3 regions of the Pseudomonas sp. DCB_BI genome follow, and region 1 is predicted to be linked to each of the others. Evidence: predicted binding sites of a transcription regulator. Region 1 holds the regulator's gene; each other region holds the start of a gene.
The links. Region 1 encodes sigma-54, which starts transcription at its own class of promoters, with help from an activator protein. Its sites were predicted from a motif close to ANTGGCATNNANNTTGCTNT; they were not measured.
Positions count from the first base shown of each region.

Region 1 (6,348 bases):
CCCCTTTTGCTCAGCCTGAGCGCAGCACTGGGAAGCGCGAGCGCCCTCGCCCTGCCGAATGACCGTGACCAGCCTATTCGCATCCAGGCCGATAATGCCCACCTGGATGACAAGCAAGGCGTGGCCACCTACACCGGCGATGTGATCATCACCCAGGGTTCGATGATGATCAAAGGCAACACCGTGACCATCACTCGCTCCGCCTCTGGCGATATCGACGTGGTGACCTCGGTGGGCAACCTGGCCTACTTCGAGCAGCAGCAGAGCGCGGCCAAGCCGGACAAGATGAAAGGCTGGGGCGTAACCATCCAGTACCAGTCGCAAAAAGACCTGGTGATCCTTACCGATCGCGCCAAGGTCGAAAACGAAGGCAACACCACCGAGGGCGAGAAAATCGTCTACAACACCCAGACCCAGGTGGCGACCGCCGGTCGTGGTGGCAACGTGACCTCACCGCGTCAGCGTATCGACATGGTGATCCAGCCCAAGAAGAAGGCCGAGTAAATGGCAACCCTCAAAGCCCAGCACCTGGCCAAGAGCTACAAGGGGCGACAGGTGGTACGTGACGTCAGCCTGTCAATCGACAGCGGCCAGATCGTCGGCCTGCTCGGCCCCAACGGCGCCGGCAAGACCACCTGCTTCTACATGATCGTCGGGCTGGTCCAGGCCGAACAGGGCCGGGTGCTGATCGATAGCCTCGATGTCAGCCATCAGCCCATGCACGGCCGTGCCCGCGCCGGCATCGGCTACCTGCCGCAGGAAGCGTCGATTTTCCGCAAGCTGTCGGTGGCCGATAACATCATGGCCATCCTCGAGACCCGCAAGGACCTCGACCGCGACGGCCGGCGCAAAGAGCTGGAAAGCCTGCTGCAGGAGTTCCACATCAGCCATATCCGCGACAACCTCGGCATGAGCCTGTCCGGCGGTGAACGCCGACGCGTCGAGATTGCCCGTGCACTGGCGACCGCGCCCAAATTCATCTTGCTGGACGAACCCTTTGCCGGTGTCGACCCGATCTCGGTCGGCGACATCAAGCAGATCATCCACCACCTCAAGGCCAAGGGCATCGGTGTACTGATCACCGACCACAACGTGCGCGAGACACTGGATATCTGCGAAACCGCCTATATCGTCAACGATGGCCGGCTGATCGCTGAAGGCGACGCCGAAACCATCCTGGCCAACGATCTGGTCAAAGAGGTTTACCTGGGCCACGAGTTCCGCCTCTGACCCTGGCACAGGCCTGGAGTACTGGCTAATAGCCCCGAGACCCGGGTTAAAGTTGTTACGGTACTCTAGGCAAACGCTACAATTTAAGGCATAAAACTTGCTTGATCTGGCGCCCCGGCGCCCTCGTGTAGTGGATGGCGCATGCGCGCCGGCGAACAAGGTATTAAGCCCCAGCCATGAAACCATCGCTCGTCCTAAAAATGGGCCAGCAACTGACGATGACACCGCAGTTGCAACAGGCCATCCGCCTGCTCCAGCTATCCACCCTGGACCTCCAACAGGAAATCCAGGAAGCGCTGGAGTCGAACCCGATGCTCGAACGTCAGGAAGACGGCGACGACTTCGACAATAGCGACCCGATGGCGGACAACGCCGAGAACAAGCCGGCCGCCGAAGTCCAGGACAACAGCTTCCAGGAAAGCACCGTGAGTGCCGACAACCTGGAAGACGGTGAGTGGAGCGAGCGTATCCCCAACGAGCTTCCGGTCGACACCGCCTGGGAAGACATCTACCAGACCAGTGCCAGCAGCCTGCCGAGCAACGATGACGACGAGTGGGACTTCACCACCCGCACATCGGCCGGCGAAAGCTTGCAAAGCCACCTGCTGTGGCAACTGAACCTGGCCCCGATGTCCGACACCGACCGGCTGATCGCCGTGACCCTGATCGACAGTATCAACGGCCAGGGCTACCTGGAAGACACCCTCGAGGAGATCTGCGCGGGCTTCGACCCGGAGCTGGATATCGAGCTGGACGAGGTCGAAGCGGTGCTTCACCGCATCCAGCAGTTTGAACCGGCCGGCGTCGGCGCGCGTAACCTGGGCGAATGCCTGCTGCTGCAACTGCGCCAGCTGCCCGCCAACACCCCGTGGATGAGCGAAGCCAAGCGCCTGGTCACCGACTTCATCGATCTGCTCGGCAGCCGTGACTACAGCCAGCTGATGCGGCGCATGAAAATCAAGGAAGACGAGCTGCGCCAGGTGATCGAGCTGGTGCAAAGTCTCAACCCGCGCCCCGGTTCGCAGATCGAGTCCAGCGAACCCGAATACGTGGTACCTGATGTGATCGTGCGCAAGGACAGCGATCGCTGGCTGGTCGAGCTGAACCAGGAAGCCATCCCGCGCCTGCGCGTCAACCCGCAGTACGCCGGCTTCGTGCGACGAGCCGACACCAGCGCAGATAACACGTTCATGCGCAACCAGCTGCAGGAAGCGCGCTGGTTCATCAAGAGCCTGCAAAGCCGCAACGAAACCCTGATGAAGGTGGCCACGCAAATCGTCGAGCACCAGCGTGGCTTCCTCGACCACGGCGACGAGGCCATGAAGCCGTTGGTGCTGCATGACATCGCCGAGGCAGTGGGCATGCACGAGTCGACGATTTCGCGGGTTACCACGCAGAAATACATGCATACCCCGCGTGGCATCTACGAACTGAAATACTTTTTCTCCAGCCACGTGAGCACCGCAGAAGGCGGAGAATGCTCGTCCACAGCGATCCGCGCGATCATCAAGAAACTGGTTGCGGCGGAAAATCAGAAAAAGCCATTGAGTGACAGCAAGATCGCTGGTTTACTGGAGGCACAAGGCATCCAGGTAGCCCGTCGCACCGTCGCCAAGTACCGCGAGTCCCTCGGCATCGCACCGTCGAGCGAGCGCAAGCGACTGATGTAGCCCCTGGGATGTGCCACAGCGTTTGTGGGGCAGGTGCAATACCTGCCTCTTTATGCACGGGCAACAAAGGAGAAGCTGTATGCAAGTCAATATCAGTGGACAGCATGTAGAAGTCACCCAGCCACTGCGCGATTACGTGCTTGAAAAGCTCGCCCGCGTGGAAAGTCACTTCGACAAGATCACCAACGTGCAGGTCATCATGAAGGTCGAGAAGCTGCAACAGAAGGTCGAGGCGACCCTGCAGATTCCCGGCGGTGAAGTGGTAGCCAACGCCGAACACGAAGACATGTATGCAGCGATCGACGCCTTGGCCGACAAGCTCGACCGCCAACTGAAAAAACACAAGGAAAAACAGCAAAGCTTGCTGCAAGGTGCAGCTGCCCGCTGATCCCCCTCATCCATGATCCGACTTGAAACCATCCTGACCCCCGGCCGTTCGCTTGTGAACGTGCCGGGCGGCAGCAAGAAGCGCGCCCTGGAAAAGGTCGCCACTGTCATCGCCGGCCAAGTACCCGAACTGGAGATGCAAGACGTCTTCGAAAAACTGGTCGCCCGGGAAAAACTCGGTTCGACCGGTTTTGGCAACGGCATTGCCATCCCGCACTGCCGCCTTGAAGGATGCTCCGCCCCGGTCAGCGCCCTGCTGCACCTGGAAGCCCCAATCGATTACGACGCCATTGATGGCGCGCCGGTGGACCTGCTGTTTGTCCTGCTGGTGCCTGAGGCCGCCACCGATGCGCATCTGGAACTGCTGCGCCAGATCGCCAGCATGCTCGATCGCAAGGAGGTCCGCGATCGCCTGCGTGCGGCCACCAGCAGTGAGGCCCTGTTCCAGGTTGTCCTGGACGTACAGAACGAGCATTGACCATGCGCTTGATCATTGTCAGCGGCCGCTCCGGCTCCGGCAAGAGCACCGCCCTCGATGTCCTGGAAGACAACGGTTTCTACTGCATTGACAACCTGCCTGCCGGGCTGCTGCCGCAGTTGGCGGAAAATGCACTGATCAACACTGAACTGCTGCAACCCAAGGTGGCCGTATCGATCGATGCGCGCAACCTGCCCAGCCACCTGACGCGCTTCCCGGAGCTGCTTGAAGACGCGCGTGCCCGGCACATCCAGTGCGACGTGCTGTATCTGGATGCCGACGAAGACATACTGCTCAAGCGCTTCTCGGAAACCCGCCGGCGCCATCCGTTGACCAACGCCAACCGCTCGCTCGCCGAAGCGATCCGCGTAGAAAGCGAGTTACTGGGGCCGATCGCCGACCTGGCCGACCTCAAGATCGACACCACCAACCTGAACCTGTACCAGTTGCGTGACTCGATCAAGCTGCGCCTGCTCAACCAGCCCGAGCCTGGCACTGCGTTTCTGGTCGAGTCGTTCGGCTTCAAGCGCGGCATGCCGGTCGACGCTGACCTGGTGTTCGATGTGCGTTGCCTGCCCAACCCGTACTGGAAGCCCGAATTGCGCGAGCATTCCGGCCTCGATCAACCGGTTATCGATTACCTGGCCGCACAGCCGGATGTCGAAGACATGTATAACGATATCTCCAGCTACCTGCTCAAGTGGTTGCCACGCTTTGCCGCCAGCAACCGAGCCTACGTCACCATTGCCATTGGCTGCACTGGCGGTCACCACCGTTCGGTATACATCACCGAGCGCCTTGGTCAACAGTTGCAACAGTCCCTGAAAAACGTCCAGGTCCGCCACCGCGACCTCTAGCCCAAGGATCCACCCTACATGCCCGCCCGCGAAATCACCATCATCAACAAGTTGGGTCTGCATGCCCGGGCGGCAGCCAAGTTCGTCGGCGTGGCCGGCCGCTTCCCTTGCACAGTAAGGGTAGGCCGCGCGCCGGACAAACTGGTGGATGGCAAGAGCATCATGGCGGTGATGATGCTGGCGGCTGGCAAAGGTACCCAGGTGCACCTGCACACCGAGGGTGAGCAGGACACCGATGCCATGGATGCGCTGGTCGAGTTGATCAACAACTTCTTCGACGAAGGCGAATAACCCGCAGTTTACCTGTACTGCTCAGGATCGCCGGGGGCCGCTGTGCGCCCCAATCGCGACGCGAAGCCGCCCCCCACAGGCATCCCGATTGTCCTGACGACCGATCAGGACATCGCGGTATCCATCACCATCATCAGGCAGAAGCCAACACATAGCCCCAGGCTCGCCAAGCGATGATGGCCGTTGCTGCGCGACTCCGGGATGATCTCCTGAGTCACTACCAGCAGCATCGCCCCCGCCGCGCAGGCCAGGCCCAGCGGCAGTAGCAGTTCGGCAATGTTCACCAGCCAGGCACAGATCACTGCGGCCACCGGCTCGACCAAGCCTGACGCGGCGCCGATCAGGAAGGCCCTGAAGCGCGACATGCCCGCCCCGGCCAGCACCAGCGCAATGACCAACCCCTCAGGCACATCCTGCAAGGCAATGCCCATGGCCAGGCTGTCGGCATCGGCCATGCCACCACCGGCCGACACACCGATAGCCATGCCTTCGGGGATGTTGTGCGCGATGATGGCAATGACAAACAGCCAGATACGCGCAGCAATCACCGGCTGGTTGCCGGTGCCGACCAGCGCCTCGGGCGAAGCGCCAGAGACCTTGAGGTCAACCAGAAACAGGCACAGCGCACCGAACAACAAGCCAAAGCTGATCAGGCCACCCGCCCCCCAAGGGCTGAAACCGATGGACTGGGCGGCGCCCAGCCCTGGGATGATCAGGGAAAACGCGGTGGCTGCCAGCATCACGCCAGCGCCGAAGCCCAGCAGCGTATCGGCCAGTGCCACCGGCATGTTGCGAATGACCAGTACCGGTACTGCGCCCAACGCCGTGCCGAGTGCGCATACTGCGCCGCCCTCCAGGGCGCGCAGCATGCGTGGCTCCAGGTCCAGCCAGGCAAGGCCACGCGCTACCAGCAGCGCGGTGCCGGCCAGCAAAAGCAAAGTCCCAAGCGCCAGGCGGAACAGGCGCACACTGCTGACAGACATTACCTCAGAGCGCATACCGGTTCGACTCACTTCAGGGCTTCGAGGTAACGGCGTTCCACTTCTGCCCAGTCAATGACGTTGTAGAACGCACCGATGTATTCCGGACGACGGTTCTGATACTTCAGATAGTAGGCGTGCTCCCACACGTCCAGGCCAAGGATCGGCGTATTCCCGTGCATGAGCGGGCTGTCCTGGTTGCCGCTGCTCTCCACCACCAGGGTTTTCTGCGGTGTGACACTGAGCCAGGCCCAGCCGCTGCCAAAGCGGGTCAGTGCAGCCTTGGTGAATGCCTCTTTGAAGGCCTCGAAACCGCCCAGTTGTGCAGCCACCGCTTGAGCCAACTGGCCGACAGGCTCACCACCGCCCCGCGGCGACATCACGGTCCAGAAGAGGCTGTGGTTGGCGTGCCCGCCACCGTGGTTGGTCACAGCACCGCGAAGGTGTTCCGGCAG
Region 1 covers NZ_JAPFCG010000001.1:150,026-156,373, forward strand. Annotated here, with positions in the region: gene lptA (lipopolysaccharide transport periplasmic protein LptA) at 1-504, shown strand, start outside; gene lptB (LPS export ABC transporter ATP-binding protein) at 505-1,230, shown strand; gene OO258_RS00695 (RNA polymerase factor sigma-54) at 1,407-2,900, shown strand; gene hpf (ribosome hibernation-promoting factor, HPF/YfiA family) at 2,980-3,288, shown strand; gene ptsN (PTS IIA-like nitrogen regulatory protein PtsN) at 3,301-3,765, shown strand; gene rapZ (RNase adapter RapZ) at 3,768-4,622, shown strand; gene OO258_RS00715 (HPr family phosphocarrier protein) at 4,641-4,913, shown strand; gene OO258_RS00720 (ZIP family metal transporter) at 5,018-5,911, opposite strand; gene OO258_RS00725 (superoxide dismutase) at 5,923-6,348, opposite strand, start outside.

Region 2 (6,348 bases), on a different contig from region 1:
GACGGACCACTGCCGCCACTTCTAATGGTTTTAGCTTTAGCAAGTCTCGGGCCAAAACCTCACACCTCGTCAAACCCCCGAATTTACGGGAGTTCGGCACCCTGGACTCCGCTGGAAGCCAAGAAGGGGCGCCGGCAATTCGGCACCCTCTTGCCGATTGGCGGCAAGGTGTTGACGCTTGAAAGAACGCCGCCTGGCGCTTAGCGGCAGGCGGCGTTACGGAAGGGGCCGGCAAAACGGATGAAATGCTTGCCGGGGTCGACCTGAGTGCAAATGAACACTCCGGTGCTGATGCTTTGGTACTTGTACCAGGGCGCCGGTGCCGCCAGCGGAGCTGCCAGAGGCAACCCGCATAGCAGCGCCAGCACCAGCCCAATAGCACGGCTCATCAGGTCATCTGGAGGATGGTTTGCATCAAGGTGCTTTCGGTGGAAATCGTCTTGGCGTTGGCCTGGTAGTTGCTCTGCGCCTTGATCAGATTGACCAATTCGGAGGTCAGGTCCACGTTCGAGTCTTCCAGAGCACCAGCGGTGATATCACCCATCACACCCGAGTTCGGCGCGCCAATCACCGGCACACCCGAAGCGTAGGACTCTTTCCAGCTGGTGCTACCCGACGGGGTCAGGCCCTGATTGTTGGCGAAGTTCGCCAGCGCAACCTGACCGATCACCTTGGACTGGCCGTTACTGTACGTCCCGAACAGATAACCGTCGGCGTCGATCGACAGCGAGGAGAGGCTCCCTGGCGCATAACCATCCACCACCTTGGCGGTCTGTGCCGATGTGGTGTTGTACTGGGTAGTTGCCGCAACATCCAGCAGCATGCCCCCGGAGGCCGGCGAAGCACCATTGGCAACCATGTCGCCATCCGCATTCTGATAAGCCGGAACCCAGTTCGTCAGGGTAAGCTTGCCCAGGCTGTCGACCGTAAAGTCGTCACTGGTGGAACCGACCAAGGCACCCGCAGAGCTGAACGAAAGGTCCGCACTGTAGGGCTCGGTAGACGAAGGATCGGCCGGGTTCACGCCATCCACGGTTACATACATGGACCATTCATTCGTATCTGTCTTCACGAAATACTGGTTCAGGCTGTGCTTGTTACCCTGGCTGTCGTAGACATCGGTCGCGAAGGTGTAGTTGTAGCTTTTCGAATTGGACGCATCGAACGGGCTTTCAGACGGAACCGTATCAGAAGAGTTGAGGTTGACGGTCTCAGTCAGGTTCGAGGTGGCTTTCGGCGAAACTGCGGCGGTACTGACGGTGAGATCGGTCAACACACCGGAAACCAAGTCACCATCGGCATTGACACCGTACCCTTGCAGGCGATTACCGTTGGCGTCGACGATATTGCCAGAACTATCAGTGCCGAATGCACCGGCGCGGGTGTACGAGTTCGAGCCGTTGTTGCTGGTAATGAAGAACCCGTTGCCATTGATGGCAAGGTCCAGGCTGGCGCCGGTGGTAGTGACATTACCCTGAGTGAACTGCTGCGAAATAGCCTGGGTACTGACGCCACTGCCGACCTTGTAGCGCCCACTCCCCAGGAACAACGAGTTGGCATACATATCACCGAACTCAGCCCGCGCCGATTTGAAGCCGGTAGTGCCCACGTTGGCAATGTTGTTGCCGGTGGTATTGAGGCTGGTGCTTGCAGCATTGAGGCCGCTAAGGCCGATGTTGAATGACATTGCGTGACTCCTGTGCCGATGAGCGGCTTACGATCCGATGGTTTTGACGTCCGAAAGCGCAACGCTCTCGCCATTCGCCAGGTTGAGCGTGAACGCACCTGCGGTGCTGCCAACCGTGACACTGCTGACCACCGAAGGCAGATACGTGGTTTGTGCAACGGCGGCACCGTCCACGGTGGCCTCGGCCTTGAACGTGTAGGTGCCAGCAGCTGCCGCCTCGCCGTCGTTGTCCGTGCCATCCCAAGTGAAGTTGATCGTCCCGGCACTCTGATCGCCGAGGTCGATGTTCTTCACAATGTCGCCGTCGGCGTCATACACCGTGACCGTCATGGACGAAGTCGACGAAGTGAGTTCGACCTGGCCGCTCAGACCGGTACCTGCTTCGATTGTGGCGGTGTCCCCTTCGGCGATCACTGTGCGACCGACAAGCGAGGAGGCCTGCAGAGCTTGGCTGGAGGTGTAGTTGCCAAGCAGGGTGTCAACGGTATCGTTGAGCGTTTGCATCGACTCAAGGCTACTGAACTGCGCCAGTTGAGCGACAAATTCCGAGTTGTCCTGCGGGTCGAGCGGGTTCTGGTTCTGCAGCTGGGTTACCAGCAATTGCAGAAACGTGTCCTTGCCCAGCGTCTCGCTGCTGGAGCCGGTTGTGCTGCTGCTATCACTCTTCAGCGAGTACTGCGAGTAGATAGAAGAGGCACTGGTGGTATCGGTCGTAGTCGTCATGAGCTATCCCTTTCACTGCCCCAGCGTCAGCACTTTCTGCATCATGCTTTTCGCGGTATTCATGATTTCCGCATTGGTCTGGAACGCACGGCTGGACGAAATCATATCGGCCATTTCCTCGACCACATTCACGTTGGGGTAATACACGTAGCCATCTTTGTTGGCCGCAGGGTTGCTGGGCTCGTAGCGCGCTTCCAGCGTGCTCTGATCCTCGACGATGCCTTTAACCTGGACGCCCTGCCCTGCCTCGCCCTGGTCTTCGAACAGCGACTGGCTGCCGCCGGCTTGCGCATCCTGGAAAGCGGTGGCGAACACCGGGTGGCGGGCGCGGTAAGTCTGATCGATGCTCGAGGACACGGTATCGGCGTTGGCGATGTTGGAAGCCACGGTGTTAAGGCGCGTGTTCTGCGCACTCATGCCGCTACCGGCAATGTTGAAGACACTGGAAAGGGACATGATCATTCTCCCCGCAGGGCGGAAACCAGCCCTTTGAATTTACTGTTGAGCAAGGTGAAGCTGGCCTGGAAGCCGATGGCGTTTTCGGTGTAGTTCGACTGCTCGATCTGCGCGTCCACGGTGTTCTGGTCGATCGAGGGCTGCAACGGCGTACGGTACTTGAGGGTATCGTCAGCCGCGACGGCGAGGCCTTCGGCTTCGATGTGCCGGCTGTTGGTACGGTCCATGGCGAAGCGCCCGCTTTGCTGCTTGCTGGTCTCGGCGGCGAGCACCGAAGAGAAGTCCATGTCACGCGCCTTGTAATTGGGCGTGTCGGCATTGGCGATATTGTTGGCCAGCACCTCAGCGCGCTGGGCGCGGAAGCCCAGAGCCTTTTCGTGGATACCAAGCGCCTTGTCGAAACTGATGCTCATGTCGGGGAAACCTTCGGAGGTTGACCGGAATTTCGTTGAGCTTGGTATAGCAAGGGCTGTGCCAACCCCGAAGAAGCCCCTGTTTATGGGGCTTGGCGGAATCGTACTGTCAGACTGATGCCAGAAAAGCGGCAAAGGCCTTCCGCCTGGGGCAGCGAAAGCGGCAATTGCCGGGCGGCAAAAGCGGCAAAACAAAAAATTGACGTCATTGTTTGGCGATAGACGTTTTTGGCGATAGACGTGTTTCGCCTGGAAGATCGAGCGCCGCGCGGGCGGCGCTCGGTCTCACAAACGCCGCCCACCTCCAGGCATACCTTACTTGGCCTGGTAGATGATCCCAGGGCTGCACTGCACCATCTGGTAATGGTCCGGCAAGCCGTTCAGCGCCTCCGAAGCACCAAGGAACAGGTAACCACCCGGCTTGAGGGTGCTGTGGATGCGCAGCAGGATGTCCCGCTTCACCTGCGCGGAGAAGTAGATCAGCACGTTGCGGCAGAACACGATGTCGAACTTGCCCAGGCTGGCATAGCTGTCCAGCAGGTTGAACGAGCGGAACTCAACGCGGCTGCGGATCGCCGGTTTGACCGCCCAGCGCCCCGGCCCCTTGGGGTCGAAGTAGCGCTGCAGACGCTCCTGCGACAAACCGCGGGCAATCGCCAGACTGTCGTACTCACCGGTCTTGCAGTTGGTCAGCATGGTGCCGGACAGGTCGGTGGCAACGATTTGCGCCCCCATCTTCAGCTGCCCGAGGTTGCTGCGCTCGAACTCGTCGATGGCCATCGAGATGGAGTACGGCTCCTGGCCCGACGAACAGGCCGCCGACCACATGCGCAGGCGCTGGCCGGGGTTGTTGCGGATGAACTCGGGAATGACTTTGTTCTTCAGCACCTCGAACGGGTAGGTATCCCGAAACCACAGGGTCTCGTTGGTGGTCATGGCATCGACCACCTGTTCGCGCAAGCCGCCGCGCGGCTGGGCCTGGATGCGCTGCACCAACTCGCCCAGGCTCTTGATGCCCTGTTGCTCCATCAGCTTGTTGAGACGGCTGGACACCAGGTACTGCTTATTTTCGCCCAGCAAGATGCCACAGGCTTTTTCCAGGAAGACCCGGAACTGTTCGAAATCCAAATTACCCGTAGACACTACTGCCGCCTCTTTTCAATCACTGGTGCCGGGGGGCTTGCCCCCGGCTGCTTCAATGCGCTGCCTTGATCCGGTCGACCACCCGTTGGGCCAGGTCGTCCGGCTTGAACTTGGCCAGGAAGTCATCGGCACCGACCTTCTTGACCATTGCCTGGTTAAATACCCCGGAGAGCGAAGTATGCAGGCAGATGTGCAATTTTTGCATGCGCGGATCGCTGCGGATTTCTGCCGTTAGCGTATAGCCGTCCATTTCGGGCATTTCAATGTCCGAGATCATCATCAGGAACTCTTCTTCGGGCTTTTTGCCCTCGTCCACCAGCTGGCGCAGGTAGTTCAGGGCCTGACGACCGTCGTTGAGGGCCACCACTTCAACGCCGACGGTCTGCAGGCAACGGCTGACCTGCTTACGTGCCACCGACGAGTCGTCGACAGTCAGCACCCGCATCAGCACGGCCTTGTCCTGCACCTCGGCATCGACCACCCCGGCCGATACCGACTCGGACGACGGCGATACTTCGGCCAGCACCTTCTCCACGTCGATGATCTCGACCATGCGGTTGTCCACCCGGGTGACCGCGGTCAGGTAGTGATCACGGCCCGTGCCCTTGGGTGGCGGATGGATCTCTTCCCAGTTCATGTTGACGATGCGCTCCACCGAGTGCACCAGGAAGCCTTGGGTCTTGGTGTTGTACTCGGTGATGATCACGAAACTGTTGCGCGTGTCTTCCTGCAGGGGCCGCAACCCGGTGGCCATCGACAAGTCGAGGATCGGGATGGTGGCCCCACGAATGTTGGCAACGCCACGCACCACTGGGTGCGCCTTGGGCAGCAGGGTCAGCGCCGGGCACTGCAGCACCTCCCTGACCTTGAATACGTTGATGCCGTAAAGCTGCTCGCCATTGAGGCGGAACAGCAGCAGTTCCAGGCGATTCTGCCCCACCAGCTGCGTGCGCTGGTTGACCGAATCCATAACACCCGCCATGCCAGACTCCTTAATGTTTCAGCCTTTCGTTGCAACTCAGGTAGCGAGTCGGCACGGGCTTTGCTTTTTTGAGCGTCATGCATACGAAAACGACATTTTTCCGACGATTGACGCGCCTGCTGACTGGCTTGCTGGCCACGCTGTGCCTGCTGGTGCCCGGCGTGCGCACTGTAGCGGACGCGTTCACCTTGCCTGAACAGCTTATCGGTGTCACCCAAGGGTTTCTTGAATTCACCGTCGAAGATTACCTCGCCAGCACCCAGACTGCCGGCCGCTATGAAATCCAGGTCAACCCGCTGGACCCGCGCCTGCGTATGCCGTTGTGCAGCCAGCAGCTGGACGCCTCGCTGGAAAGCCCGGCGCAGCCGCTGGGCCGGGTGACCGTGCGGGTACGCTGTGATAGCGCAGCGCCGTGGACCGTGTTCGTGCCGGCGACGGTGCGGCTGTTCCGCGACGTGGTGGTGGTGACGCGCCCGCTCAAGCGCGACAACACGGTGGGCGAAGGCGACGTGGCCCTGCGCGAGCGCGATGTCGGCACCCTCGGCCAGGGCTTCCTGACCGAGCTGGACCAGGCAGTGGGCATGAAGATGCTGCGCCGCACCGTGGTCGATCAGGTACTCACCCCGCAGCACCTGGAACAGGCCGAGGTGGTGCGCAAGGGTGACCAGGTGGTAATCGTCGCCCGCAGTGGCAGCCTGAGCGTGCGCATGCCCGGCGAAGCGCTGAGCAAGGGCGGCCTGAGCGAACAGATACGGGTACGCAACCTGAATTCCAAACGGGTGGTCAAGGCCAGGGTCACCGGCCCTGGCCAGGTCGAGGTCGGTATGTAGACCAGTCGCCAGATTGCGCTGGCAGTGAGGAACCGCTTTTCCTAAACTGTGTCAGAACACGGGTTCGCGAGCTTGCTGACAGGCGGCTATGCATTTGTGCCTAAAGTTTCTTTC
Region 2 covers NZ_JAPFCG010000002.1:287,934-294,281, reverse strand. Annotated here, with positions in the region: gene OO258_RS03670 (hypothetical protein) at 201-389, opposite strand; gene flgE (flagellar hook protein FlgE) at 389-1,687, opposite strand; gene flgD (flagellar hook assembly protein FlgD) at 1,715-2,410, opposite strand; gene flgC (flagellar basal body rod protein FlgC) at 2,423-2,866, opposite strand; gene flgB (flagellar basal body rod protein FlgB) at 2,869-3,279, opposite strand; gene cheR (protein-glutamate O-methyltransferase CheR) at 3,595-4,422, opposite strand; gene OO258_RS03640 (chemotaxis protein CheV) at 4,475-5,404, opposite strand; gene flgA (flagellar basal body P-ring formation chaperone FlgA) at 5,482-6,234, shown strand.
Region 2: the regulator sigma-54 is predicted to act here: its motif matches at 3,326-3,345, upstream of flgB (flagellar basal body rod protein FlgB).

Region 3 (6,348 bases), on a different contig from region 1:
TCGCGGGCTCGGGCAATTACGATTTCACCTGACTCCAGTGGCTCGCGCAGCACTTCCAGCACGCGCCGTTCAAACTCCGGAAGCTCGTCGAGAAACAACACGCCGTGATGGGCGAGTGTGATTTCTCCTGGTTGCGGTCGGCTGCTGCCACCGACCAGCGCGGGGCCGGAGGCAGAGTGATGGGGGTGGCGAAAGGGTCGCTGTGGCCAGCTGTTCAGCGGCGCATTACCGCTGACCGACTGGATGGCTGCCACCTCCAGCGCTTCGTGTTCGTCCAGCGGTGGCAGCAGCCCGGGCAGGCGGCTGGCGAGCAAGGTCTTGCCGGTGCCGGGCGGCCCGGTGAACAACAGGTTGTGCGCCCCGGCCGCAGCCAGCAGCAAGGCACGCTTGGCTGCCAGTTGCCCCTGCACTTCGCTCAGGTCGGGGTAGGGCCGTTGCTGCAGGATCAGACCGTTGGCGGCGTAGGGCGGCAACGGCACCTGGCCGTTCAGGTGTGCGACCAGCTCCAACAGGTGGCCCACCGCATACACCACCAGCCCGCCTGCCAGGCTGGCTTCCTCGGCATTTTCCCGTGGTACCACCAGCGCCCGGCCTGCTTCGCGCGCGGCCAGTGCGGCAGGGAGCACACCCTGGACCGGGCGCAATTTCCCCGAAAGCGCCAGTTCGCCCAGGCATTCCATATCGGCCAGGGTGGCAATCGGCACCTGGCCATCGGCGGCGAGGATGCCCAGGGCAATGGCCAGGTCATATCGGCCGCCATCCTTGGGCAGGTCGGCGGGGGCGAGGTTCTGGGTAATGCGTCGTTGCGGGTAGTTCAGCCCGGAGTTGACGATGGCGCTGCGCACCCGGTCCTTGCTTTCCTTGACCGTGGTTTCCGGCAAGCCGACGAGGGTGAGATGGGGCAAACCATTGGTCAGGTGGGTTTCGACGCTGACCGCCGGTGCCTGCACGCCTACCTGGGCGCGGCTGTGGACGAGGGCTAGGGACATGAACACTCCGTTGTTGCTGGAAAATGCCGCTTCCTGCGGCAGGGCAAAGAATAGCCAGTGCTGCCATGGCAGGCGCTAGAAGTGTGCGTCGTGGTTTTACAGGGCAGGGTTTTCTCCTGTGTTTTTCATCCTTGAAGCAAAAAATGGATCCAATATTCTTTGCGCAGGTACCTGCTATGGCTTAGTGTTATTGAGCAACTGCAGTTGCCATGGGATGGCACCGCATCTTCTTTCAAATGGACTTGAGGTATTGCTCCGTGCAAACGCTCACCCGCACGCGCCAGGTAATCCGCGAACTGGTGCAGGCCAGTGCATTCGTTGAACTCAATCGCTTTTTTGACAAGCTTGAGGCTCAATGGCGCCAAGCCCCGCCCGGCGAGTTCCCGGCCTACTTGGCGGCCATTGAAGGGCACATGCTGCTCGACCAGGAAAACCAGGGCGACAGGGCCCTGAGCCAAGTGCTCAGAGCCTGGGTTGACGCGTGCCCCAGGGCTTACCACCCACAAGTGGTAATGGGTATGCACTGCTTCCACCGGGCCTGCCAGGTGCAGGTTGATGGCCCACGCAACGCTGCGCGCTTGTTGGCTGTTGCGCAAATTTGTGAATCCGCCACCGCGCACCTGTTGCGTGCAATGGACCGCTCTGCGCACCCCGTGGCAGCGGCCATTGGCATGCTGCGCATCAGTGCGCAGTTCCATGAGCCTGGTTGGTTGCTGCAACTGTTTCAGGGGGAGCCTGCACGCTTCAGGCCCAGTGCCCATGCCGATGTAGAGGTACAGGAAGCTGCAGCGCCGTTGCTGGTGAGGCATGGGCTGTTGCCCTTGGCCGAGCTGCCACAGTCGCTGCCGCGCTACCTGGGCAAGCGGGTCGACCATGAAAACGAGGACCCTTGCTATTACTGGCTGCGCCATGCGCTGATCGCCCGCCCCGGCTGCTTCGAAGCGATCCAGGCCCTTGCTGTGTACCTGCTGCCCCGCTGGCGCGACAGCCTCGATGCGTTTGAGCTGTTGATCAATGGCCCGCTGTGCGCAACCTGGGACGAGCGTTTGCGTAATGCGCTGCACTGGATGGCCGTCGAAGGCCGGCTGATGCTGCGACAGGCTGATCCGTTGCAGGCCGTCGCCGACTGGCAGGACGTGCTCGAAGACTGGTCACAACGCCCGTTGAGGTCCAGGGAACGTGCTGTCGTTCTGGCATGGCGGGGGGCGCTGCACAGCAGGGCATTGGGCGACCATGCTGGCGCTATGCGCGATTTTGCCGCGAGCTTGGCGTGCAATGCCGATCTCGGCGCCATTCGCGCCATGGGTGTGCCGTTTCGCTGTTTGGTCGAGCTGATACTGCGCGATGGCATGGTAGATGAGAGGCAACTGTTACACGGGGCTATTGAGCGCCTTTGCGACGGCCGTTCACATGCTGCTGCCTGTGCTCTACGCGCGGTCGGGCACCGTTTCGGGCTGTGGGCGCTGCCACGCTCGGCCGAGCAGGCAAGGCTATGGTTGCATCGGGCGGTGAATCGCCAGTGCGCGGGCCAGGCACCGGGGTTCGAAGTGCTTGAAGTGGCACGGGTGCTGTGGGCAGCCAATCGGCATGAAGTTGCCTGCTACCTGTATGAACGCTGCGCCGAACTGAACCTGCCGGGTGCTGCCCTGGCCTTGTACGAGCTGCACCATGGCGACCTGGACAATACCCCGGCGCATTACCTGGATGACGAGGCCGCCGGGTACTGGCTGCAGCGTGCGGTGGAGGCGGGCAGCAGGCAGGCCAAATACAACCTGGCCTGCCTGCGCATGGACAGCGATGAGGATTTGAACGAGCGCAGTGCCATGCTGGCGGTCAGGCGCCTGCTTGTCGACGCGCTGGGCAACGGGCAGACCAATGCGTGTGCGAGGTTGCACCTGGGGATTTTGTTACGCCGGTTTGGTGAGGCGCAGGAGCGAAGTGAGGCGGTTGCTTACCTGCTGAGCCTGGTCGAGCACCCGGACCCGTGGCTTGCAGGGCGTGCCAGCGCCGAACTGGGGCTGGCCTGGATGCAGGGGCATGGCACCCGCAAGCAAAGCCGCTTTGCCGCCATCGAATGGGTCAACCGAGCGGCCAGTTTGCAACCAAGGGATTCGGCCATTGGTGCTATCCAGGCCCAGATCCTCAATTCGCACAACCGGGTGAAGACGTTGTTTATTCAGTGCGGGGCGGCGTTGTTCCGCGGCAGCTTGCATGCAAGTGAGCTACCACCGAAACAGGCCTTTACCCACGCCGAGTCGTTACGGGTTCAACCTGCATCGGAGGGGCTTAGGCGCGCACATAAACCCAGGCTGTCAGGCCCGATGCGAGGGTGACGGCGACACGCTTGTAGTCGGCAACTTCATAGCGGTCCGCCGCTGCCAGTTCGTCTTCGCTGATCTGGAAGACCATACCTGCCACGCTGTCGTTGGCCTGGCTGCTGGGGGAAACGATGGGATGATGGGACTTGCCGCTGGTCGCCAGTACGTCCGGGTCAGTGATCTCGATCCAGTCCAGGCGGTAGCCCGGCATACGGTCGGCCTGGCCGCTCAGAGCACGGCCAAAATTGGCCAGTTGCACGGCTTTATCCTGCAAGGTGCCGTAGGAAAACAACAGTACCGGGTATGCGCTGGAGGGCTGCATTCACTCATCCTGTGAAGTTGGGTTCAGCCGCGCTTCCAGGTCGGCGACCTGCTTTTCCAGGGCCTCGAGGCGTGCACGGGTGCGTGCCAGCACGACCATCTGGCTGTCGAATTCGTCGCGGCTGACCAGGTCCAGTTTGCTGAAAGCGCCTTGCATCAGCACCTTGAACTGGCTTTCCAGTTCAGCGCGGGGCTGGGCGGTATCGCTGCTGAACAGGCGCGAGGCCTGGTCGCTCAGGGCATCAAGGAGGGCTTTGGGCGCGAGCATGGGGCTGTCCACTGAAACGGAGAAATGGCCGGCAGTGTAGCACGCACACACCTGGCGCTTGAGTGCACATTGGCCTTTGGGAGCGCGCACAGCGGCCCTGGAAATATCACCATCAAGGCAAATCGTGGGGCGCTTCGCACACCCATCGCAACGCAAGCCCGCACCCACAAAAGATCGCTGGCGGTTTTTCATCGGTTGCACATTTTTCGCGCAACTTCCCCCGCTGCTGCGCACCGAAACTGTGCATGTTTTCCATGCTGGCGACTGGCCAATCCCGACTAAATCACATAACGCTCTGTTTTTCGGCGCTTTGTCGGAACTGGCAAGGATTCTGCAAAGACCTGTACGAGCCATGCACTGATGCAGTTCCTTGTGACCAGGCAGTGCGCACGCGGAGCCGGATGCCGACGACGCGTTACAAAGCCAACCGCTGCGCTTAGACTTGAGACGGGTTTGTTTTCCTGGGGCAAGTCCACCAAATCGGGAGAGAGTTTCATGAAGCTAGTCACAGCCATCATCAAGCCGTTCAAGCTGGACGACGTGCGCGAGTCGCTGTCGGAAATCGGCGTGCAGGGCATCACCGTTACCGAGGTCAAAGGTTTCGGTCGGCAGAAGGGCCACACCGAGCTGTATCGCGGTGCTGAGTACGTGGTCGATTTCCTGCCCAAGGTGAAGATCGATGTCGCCATCGATGACAAGGACCTTGATCGGGTAATCGAAGCCATCACCAAGGCAGCCAACACCGGCAAGATCGGTGACGGCAAGATTTTCGTGGTGAATCTGGAGCAGGCGATCCGTATCCGTACCGGCGAAACCGATACCGACGCGATCTAAGCAGCAACAAAGCCTCACCAAACCCAACGCCCCAGGAGAAAACAACATGACTCTGCGTAAGATCGCAGGGCTAGGAGCCCTATTGTCCCTCGTAATGCCCGGGCTCGCCCTGGCAGACGAAGCTGCCCCAGCGCTGAACTCCGGCGACACCGCCTGGATGCTGACCGCAACGGCGCTGGTGCTGTTCATGACCATTCCGGGCCTGGCCCTGTTCTATGGCGGCATGGTGCGTTCCAAGAACGTGCTGTCGGTGATGATGCAGTGCTTTGCAATCACCGGCCTGATGAGCATTCTCTGGGTCGTCTACGGCTACAGCATGGCCTTCGATACCACGGGTATGGAAAAGGGCGTGCTCAACTTCAACTCCTTCGTCGGCGGCTTCTCCAAGGCTTTCCTCAGCGGCGTCACGCCCCAGAGCCTGACTTCCGCCGCCGCGCTGTTCCCTGAAGCGGTGTTCATCACCTTCCAGATGACGTTCGCCATCATCACCCCGGCACTGATCGTGGGTGCCTTCGCCGAGCGCATGAAGTTCTCCGCCATGCTGGTGTTCATGGGCATCTGGTTCACCCTGGTGTACGCGCCGATCGCCCATATGGTGTGGAGCGGTGACGGTGCGCTGATGTGGGACTGGGGCGTACTGGACTTCGCTGGCGGCACTGTGGTGCACATCAACGCCGGTATCGCGGGCCTGGTCTGCTGCCTGGTGCTGGGCAAGCGCAAGGGTTACCCGACCACCCCGATGGCTCCGCATAACCTCGGCTACACCCTGATGGGCGCCGCCATGCTGTGGATCGGCTGGTTCGGCTTCAACGCAGGCTCTGCCGCTGCCGCCAACGGCACCGCGGGCATGGCCATGCTGGTCACCCAGATCGCTACAGCTGCTGCGGCGCTGGGCTGGATGTTCGCCGAGTGGATCGGCCACGGCAAACCGAGCGCCCTGGGCATTGCTTCGGGTGTGGTTGCTGGCCTGGTCGCCATCACCCCGGCTGCCGGTACCGTGGGCCCGATGGGCGCCCTGGTGATCGGCCTGGCCTCGGGTGTGATCTGCTACTTCTGCGCCACCACCCTCAAGCGCAAGCTGGGCTATGACGACTCGCTGGACGCCTTTGGTGTGCATGGTGTTGGCGGCATCATCGGCGCCATCCTCACCGGCGTGTTCGCAGCCCCGGCACTGGGCGGCTTCGGCACCGTCACCGATATCGGCATGCAGGTCTGGGTACAGGCCAAGGGCGTGATCTTCACCGTGGTCTACACCGCCATCGTCACCTACGTGATCCTCAAGGTGCTGGATGTGGTCATGGGCCTGCGGGTCAACGAAGAAGAAGAGTCGGTCGGCCTCGACCTGGCTCAACACAACGAGCGCGGCTACAACCTGTAACTGCGACGCGGTAAAAACTTGCCCGGCTTGCCGGGCATTTTTTTGTCAGATTTTTAACATTTCCCGCTCGGCAAACGGTTTATCTGGCACGTTCGCGACGTAGGCAGAAAACTTACAAGTCGTGGGGCATTTATGGTGCTTTGCTTTTTCCACGAGCGCGCTAGAATGCGCGCCGAAGGGTGTTTGATGAGTAGTCCGCACACTTCGCCAGCCTTTGCTAGGCTTGCCAATAGCGTGTGG
Region 3 covers NZ_JAPFCG010000003.1:58,036-64,383, forward strand. Annotated here, with positions in the region: gene OO258_RS04230 (YifB family Mg chelatase-like AAA ATPase) at 1-989, opposite strand, end outside; gene OO258_RS04235 (DUF4034 domain-containing protein) at 1,247-3,322, shown strand; gene OO258_RS04240 (gamma-glutamylcyclotransferase family protein) at 3,276-3,629, opposite strand; gene OO258_RS04245 (accessory factor UbiK family protein) at 3,630-3,896, opposite strand; gene glnK (P-II family nitrogen regulator) at 4,392-4,730, shown strand; gene OO258_RS04255 (ammonium transporter) at 4,777-6,108, shown strand.
Region 3: the regulator sigma-54 is predicted to act here: its motif matches at 4,215-4,234, upstream of glnK (P-II family nitrogen regulator).